2 regions of the Actinoplanes derwentensis genome follow, and region 1 is predicted to be linked to the other one. Evidence: predicted binding sites of a transcription regulator. Region 1 holds the regulator's gene; the other holds the start of a gene.
The links. Region 1 encodes HrcA, which represses chaperone genes, less so after heat shock. Its sites were predicted from a motif close to GGTTNGCACNCTCNNNNNGAGNGTGCNAACC; they were not measured.
Positions count from the first base shown of each region.

Region 2: the regulator HrcA is predicted to act here: its motif matches at 1,261-1,291, upstream of groES (co-chaperone GroES).

Region 1 covers NZ_LT629758.1:6,188,624-6,192,035, reverse strand. Annotated here, with positions in the region: gene hemW (radical SAM family heme chaperone HemW) at 1-457, shown strand, start outside; gene BLU81_RS27100 (DUF4870 domain-containing protein) at 461-1,006, opposite strand; gene hrcA (heat-inducible transcriptional repressor HrcA) at 1,160-2,182, shown strand; gene dnaJ (molecular chaperone DnaJ) at 2,217-3,353, shown strand.
Region 2 covers NZ_LT629758.1:6,829,909-6,833,320, forward strand. Annotated here, with positions in the region: gene BLU81_RS29905 (class I SAM-dependent methyltransferase) at 18-1,199, opposite strand; gene groES (co-chaperone GroES) at 1,416-1,730, shown strand; gene groL (chaperonin GroEL) at 1,803-3,412, shown strand, end outside.

The DNA of each region.
Region 1 (3,412 bases):
CCGCTACCTGGCCGCCGAGGCGGCGCTCACCGAGGCCGGTTTCGAGTGGTACGAGGTGTCCAACTGGTCCCGCGGCGAGGCCGGCCGGTGCCGGCACAACCTGCTCTACTGGACCGGCGCCGACTGGTGGGGACTCGGGCCGGGCGCGCACAGCCACGTCGGAGGGGTGCGCTGGTGGAACGTGAAGCATCCGTCGGCGTACGCCAAGCGCCTGTCCTCCGGTTTGTCCCCGGGCCACGCACGGGAACTGTTGTCCGGCGACGACCGGCACATGGAGGACGTGATGCTCCGGGTGCGGCTGCGCGAGGGCATCCCGCTGGACCGGGTCGACGCCACGGGTGCCGCGCAGGCGCTGGCCGACGGGCTGCTGGACTCGGGGCCGTACGCCGACGGCCGCCTCGTGCTCACGCTGCGCGGCCGCCTGCTCGCCGACGCGGTCATCCGCGACGTGCTCTGACGACTACTTGATGAACGGGTAGGTCATCGGATACTGATACGGCTCGTTGTTGACCGCCTTGATCCCCGCGATCACGCCGAAGAGGGTCGCGATCACCCAGGCCGCGGCGGTGAACAGCAGGCCCAGCCCGGCGCAGGCGATCAGCGCGTAACCGACCACCCCGACGATCGTCCAGACGAGCTGGAAGTTCAGCGCCTTGAGTGATTCGGCACGCACGATCGGGGACTGGTTGCCGCGGGCCAGATAGGCGACCAGCGGCGGGAGCCAGCCGATGAACACGCCACCGAAGAAGGCCGCGGCGGCGCCACCGAAGTGGGCGATCAGGACCCAGGTGCGCTCGTCCGGGCTGCCGGCCTGGTAGGGGGATCCGTACTGGGGCGGGCCGTACTGCGGCTGGTCGTAAGGCTGTTTCCCGTACTGCGGCTGGCCGTAGGGATCCGCATAAGGAGGCGGCGGCGTGTAGGGCGGCGGCGGAGGCGGTGGATAGCCGCCCTGCGGGTGGTACGGCGCGGTCGGGTCGTCATCCGGCGGGCGGGGAGGCTCGGTCATGAAATACACGCTAGGACCCGGGTCCCAGCCGGTCGATACCGATGTCGCTCCCAAGATCTGAGCCCGCTCGGTACTTTCGATCATCGCATTGCCGCCGCCGGGGACGTAGACTGGCACTCTATTAGCAGGAGTGCCAACAGGGGGAGGGGTCATATGAGTCTGGATGACCGCAAGCTCGAGGTACTCCGGGCAATCGTCGAGGACTACGTCGAAACCCAGGAGCCGGTCGGCAGCAAGGCCCTGGTGGACCGGCACAAACTCGGCGTCTCCTCGGCCACCGTCCGCAACGACATGGCGGTGCTGGAGGAGGAGGGCTACATCCGGCAGCCGCACACCAGCGCCGGCCGGGTGCCCACCGACGCCGGTTACCGGCTCTTCGTCGACCGCTTGACCAGGATAAAGCCACTCAGTCCGGCCGAGCGCCGGGCCATCGAGCGGTTCATGATCGGTGCCGTCGACCTCGACGACGTGGTGCATCGTACGGTCCGGCTGCTGGCCCAGCTCACCCGCCAGGTAGCCGTCGTGCAATATCCGAGCCTGTCCCGCTCCGCCGTTCGCCATCTGGAGCTCGTGCCGGTCTCCACGACCCGCCTGATGCTCGTGATGATCACCGACACCGGCCGGGTCGAGCAGCGGCTGGTCGAGCTGCCCGGCCCCGTGCAGGACGGTGACGTCTGGGAGCTGCGCCGCCGGGTGAACGAGAAACTGGCCGGTCAGCGCCTCGCCGACACCCCGGCCCTGGTGCAGAAACTCGTGGAGGACTGCGACGTCGGGCACCGCGCCGCGATGACCTGCCTGGCCTCGGTGCTCCTGGAGACACTCGTCGAGCGGAGTGAGGAGCGCCTCGCCCTCGCGGGCACGGCGAACTTGACACGGGGCGGTGTGCTGGACTTCCAGGGCACACTGCGGCCCGTCCTCGAAGCCCTCGAGGAGGAGGTCATCCTGCTCAAGCTCATCGGCGATCTGGAGCCCCGCACCACGCGGGTCCTGATCGGTGACGAGAATCAGATCGACAACCTGCGGTCGGCGTCCGTGGTGAGCAGTGGCTACGGCCCGGGTACGACTATCGTCGGGGGGCTCGGAGTGCTGGGTCCCACCCGGATGGACTACCCCGGCACTATCGCCACCGTTCGTGCGGTCGCACGCTACGTTGGCGACCTGTTGGCACAGAATTGACGGATTCGCGCAGACATTGAGGACTCCAAACCCCGTGGCCAAGGACTATTACGGAATTCTCGGTGTGAGCCGGGAGGCAACCGACGACGAGATCAAGCGTGCCTACCGCAAACTGGCTCGGCAGTTTCACCCGGATGTGAACCCGGATCCGGAGGCGCACGACAAGTTCAAAGAGATCAACGCGGCGTACGAGGTCTTGTCCGACGAGCAGAAGCGTCAGATGGTCGACCTCGGTGGCGACCCGCTCGCGCCGGGTGGCGGCATGCCCGGCGGTGCCGGTGGAGCCGGACCGTTCGTCGGTTTCCAGGACATCATGGACGCGTTCTTCGGCACGGCCGCCGGTGGTGGATCCCGCGGCCCGCGCCCGCGCACCCGACCCGGCGCCGACGCCATCCTGCGCCTGGAGCTGGACCTGGTGGAGACCGCGTTCGGCGTCGAGGCGCCGATCACCGTCGACACCGCGGTGCTCTGCACCCAGTGTTCCGGCGCCGGCACCGCGCCCGGCACCCACCTGGCCACCTGTGAGGTCTGTTCGGGTCGCGGTGAGGTCCAGTCGGTGCAGCGCACCTTCCTCGGCCAGGTCGTCTCGTCCCGCCCCTGCCAGAACTGCCAGGGTCACGGCACGACCGTCCCGAACCCGTGCCCGACCTGCGCCGGTGACGGCCGGATCCGGACCCGCCGTTCCCTCACCGTCAAGATCCCGGCGGGTGTCGAGGACGGCATGCGGATCCGCCTGGCCCAGCAGGGCGAGGTCGGCCCCGGCGGCGGCACGGCCGGTGATCTCTACGTGGAGATCCACGAGCGCCCGCACGACGTCTACTCCCGCAAGGGTGACGACCTGCACTGCCGGGTGACGCTGCCGATGACCGCGGCCGCGCTCGGTACCCGGATGACGATCAAGACCCTCGACGGCGAAGAGAACATCGAGGTCAAACCGGGCACCCAACCGGCCAGCACGCTCCGGATCCGAGGCAAGGGCGTCCCGCACCTGCGCGGCCAGGGCCGTGGCGACCTCTTCGTGCACCTGGACGTGAAGACGCCGACCAAACTCACCGTCGACCAGGAGCGCATGCTCCGCGACTTCGCCAAGACCCGCGGCGAGGACGTCGCCGAACTGAGCAAACAGGGCGGCTTCTTCAGCCGCATGCGAGACGCCTTCAACGGCCACTGACGGCTCCGCGACTTCGTGACGAGGGACGACGGCTCCGGCCGCCGTCCCTCACGGCTCTC
Region 2 (3,412 bases), 640 kb from region 1:
GGGAACGCTACTACCCGTCAGGCGACCGACGTGAGAAGGGCGAGCGGTGCGCCACCCACCCGGGTCAGCACCAGTCCGGCGGTGTTCGGCCCGGACAGCCGGAGGTCCTTGCGCAGCTGCTCGGGGACCAGCGCCGAGCCCCGTTTACGGATCTCCAACACCCCGATCCCCCGTTCCCGCAGCAGTGTCCGCAGCCGTTTCAGCGAGAACGGCAGCACGTCGGTCACCGCGAGACGCCGGGCGAACGGGGTGTCCACCGGCTCGTCGGTGTAGACGTAGGCGATGTCCGGATCGGCCAGCCGGCCACTGACCGTCGCGGCGAACTCGGCCACCAGGTGCGAGCGGATCACCGCCGGATCCGGGTCGTAGATCCACGAACCGATCTCGCCGACCGGGGCGCGTTCGGTGCCGGAGCCGGTCAGCACGACGTCCGGGCCGATCAGCGAGGCCCGGCGCGGGACCCGGGCCAGCGGACCGCACCAGAAGGCCGCCTCGACCAGGTCGCCGCCGACACTCACCCACTCCCCCTCGGCGCCCGGGGGCAGCAGGTCGTGGTCGATGCCGGGCGCCAGCTTCAGCACCGTGTGCGGCACCCGGCCGGCCAGCCCGGCGACGAAGTCCCAGGGCGGTGAGTACGACTTCGGGTCGAACACCCGGCCCCGGCCGGCCTGGCGGCGCGCCGGATCGGCGAAGACCGCGTCGTACCGCTCCACCGGCACCGTGGTCGCGTCGGCGCACGCCACGGTGATCCGGTCGGCCAGCCCCGCGGCCGCGGCGTTCGCGGCGGCGAGTGCCGCGGTGCCGGGATCGGCATCCACGGCGTGCACGGTGATGCCGTGCCGGGCCGCGGCCAGCGCGTCCGACCCCAGCCCGCACCCCAGGTCGGCGAGGCTCCGGACACCGGCGGCGGCGAGCCGGGCGGCGCGCCGGTCCGCGACCACCGCGCGGGTCGCCTGCTCCAGACCGGCCCTGGTGAAGAACATCCGGGCGGCGTCCGAGCCGAACTTCATCGCGGCGCGTTCTCGCAAACTAGCCTGGGTCAAGGCGGCCGCGGCGAGTTCCGCGCCGAAGCCCCGGGCCCGCATGGCCGAGGCCGCGGCGAGCGGCTCACCGCCGGCCACCTCGGCCGCCACGGCCAGGGCTTCCACCCCGTTCGGGGTCTGCAACAAATGCAACAACTCAGGGGTCACGACAGGCATTCTCCCTGGCGTGACAGGTTGGCACTCTGGTTGACGGAGTGCTAGTTCCGGCATAGTCTCCGATTAGCACTCTCACCATGAGGGTGCCAACCGCCCGGGTCCTCCGTGGCGGTTAGGCACCAGGCGGACCGGCACCCGCGACGACGGCCCCGCCCGGTGGCATGAGGCATTGACCGGCCTGATCCAAGGTCGGCGAAACCTGATACCCAGGAGGGTATGCCCGTGACTACCGCGACAAAGGTTGCGATCAAGCCGCTCGAGGACCGCATCGTGGTCCAGGCGAACGAGGCTGAGACCACGACCGCTTCCGGCATCGTGATCCCCGACACCGCCAAGGAGAAGCCCCAGGAGGGCACCGTCCTCGCCGTCGGCCCCGGCCGGATCGACGACAAGGGCAACCGCGTCCCGCTCGACGTCAATGTCGGCGACGTGGTCCTGTACTCGAAGTACGGCGGCACCGAGGTCAAGTACGCCGGCGAGGAGTACCTGGTGCTCTCCGCCCGCGACGTCCTCGCGGTCATCGAGAAGTAAGACCTAACTGATTGCGCTTGCGCCCTGTTCCGATCGCTCGGGGCAGGGCGCTGGTGCGTGAAGGGACCATAAATGGCGAAGATTCTCAGCTTCTCTGACGACGCCCGGCACCTGCTGGAGCACGGCGTCAACACGCTCGCCGACACGGTCAAGGTCACCCTCGGACCGCGCGGTCGTAACGTCGTCCTGGACAAGAAGTTCGGCGCGCCCACGATCACCAACGATGGCGTCACCATCGCCAAGGAGATCGAGCTCACCGACCCGTACGAGAACCTCGGCGCGCAGCTCGTCAAAGAGGTGGCGACCAAGACCAACGACGTCGCCGGTGACGGGACCACGACGGCGACCGTGCTCGCGCAGGCGCTGGTCCGCGAGGGCCTGCGCAACGTGACCGCGGGTGCCAACCCGATCGGCCTCAAGCGGGGCATGGACCAGGCCGCCGAGCACGTCTCCAAGGCGCTGCTGGCCAAGGCCGTCGAGGTCGACGACCACCAGGCGATCGCCAACGTGGCCACCATCTCGGCTCAGGACGCCGCCATCGGCGAGCTGATCGCCGAGGCGATGGACCGGGTCGGCCGCGATGGTGTCATCACCATCGAGGAGGGCTCGGCACTGCACACCGAGCTCGAGGTGACCGAGGGTCTGCAGTTCGACAAGGGTTTCATCTCGCCGAACTTCGTGACCGACGCCGAGTCGCAGGAGGCGGTGCTGGAGGACGCTCACATCCTCCTCACCACCCAGAAGATCTCCAGCATCGAAGAACTGCTTCCGCTGCTGGAGAAGGTGCTGCAGACCGGCAAGCCGCTGCTGATCGTCGCGGAGGACGTCGAGGGCCAGGCCCTGTCCACCCTGGTGGTCAACTCGCTGCGCAAGACCGTCAAGGTCGCCGCGGTGAAGGCGCCCGGTTTCGGGGACCGCCGCAAGGCGATCCTGCAGGACCTGGCGATCGCCACCGGCGGTGAGCTGATCGCGCCCGAGCTCGGTTACAAGCTCGACCAGGTCGGCCTGGAGTCGCTGGGCAGCGCCCGGCGCATCGTGGTCGACAAGGAGAACACCACCATCGTCGATGGTGGCGGCAACTCCTCCGACGTCGCCGACCGGGTCTCGCAGATCCGCAAGGAGATCGAGGCGTCCGACTCCGACTGGGACCGCGAGAAGCTTCAGGAGCGGCTGGCGAAGCTCTCCGGCGGCATCGCGGTGATCAAGGTCGGCGCGGCCACCGAGGTCGAGATGAAGGAGCGCAAGCACCGCATCGAGGACGCCATCGCGGCGACCAAGGCTGCGGTCCAGGAGGGCACCGTCCCCGGCGGCGGCGCTGCTCTGGCCCAGGTCGCCAAGGAGCTCGAGGGCAACCTCGGTCTCACCGGCGAGGAGGCGCTCGGCGTCGGCATCGTCCGCAAGGCGCTCGTCGAGCCGCTGCGCTGGATCGCGCAGAACGCCGGCCACGACGGTTACGTCGTGGTGGGCAGGGTCAACGAGTTGGGCTGGGGCCACGGCCTCAACGCCGCCACCGACGAGTACGTCGACCTGGCCGCGGCCGGCATCATCGACCCGGTGAAGGTGACCCGCAACGCGGTCTCCAACGCCGTCTCGATCGCCGGGCTCCTGCTGACCACCGAGAGCCTCGTGGTGGAGAAGCCGGCCGAGGCGGCTCCGGCCGCCGCCGGTGGCCACAGCCACGG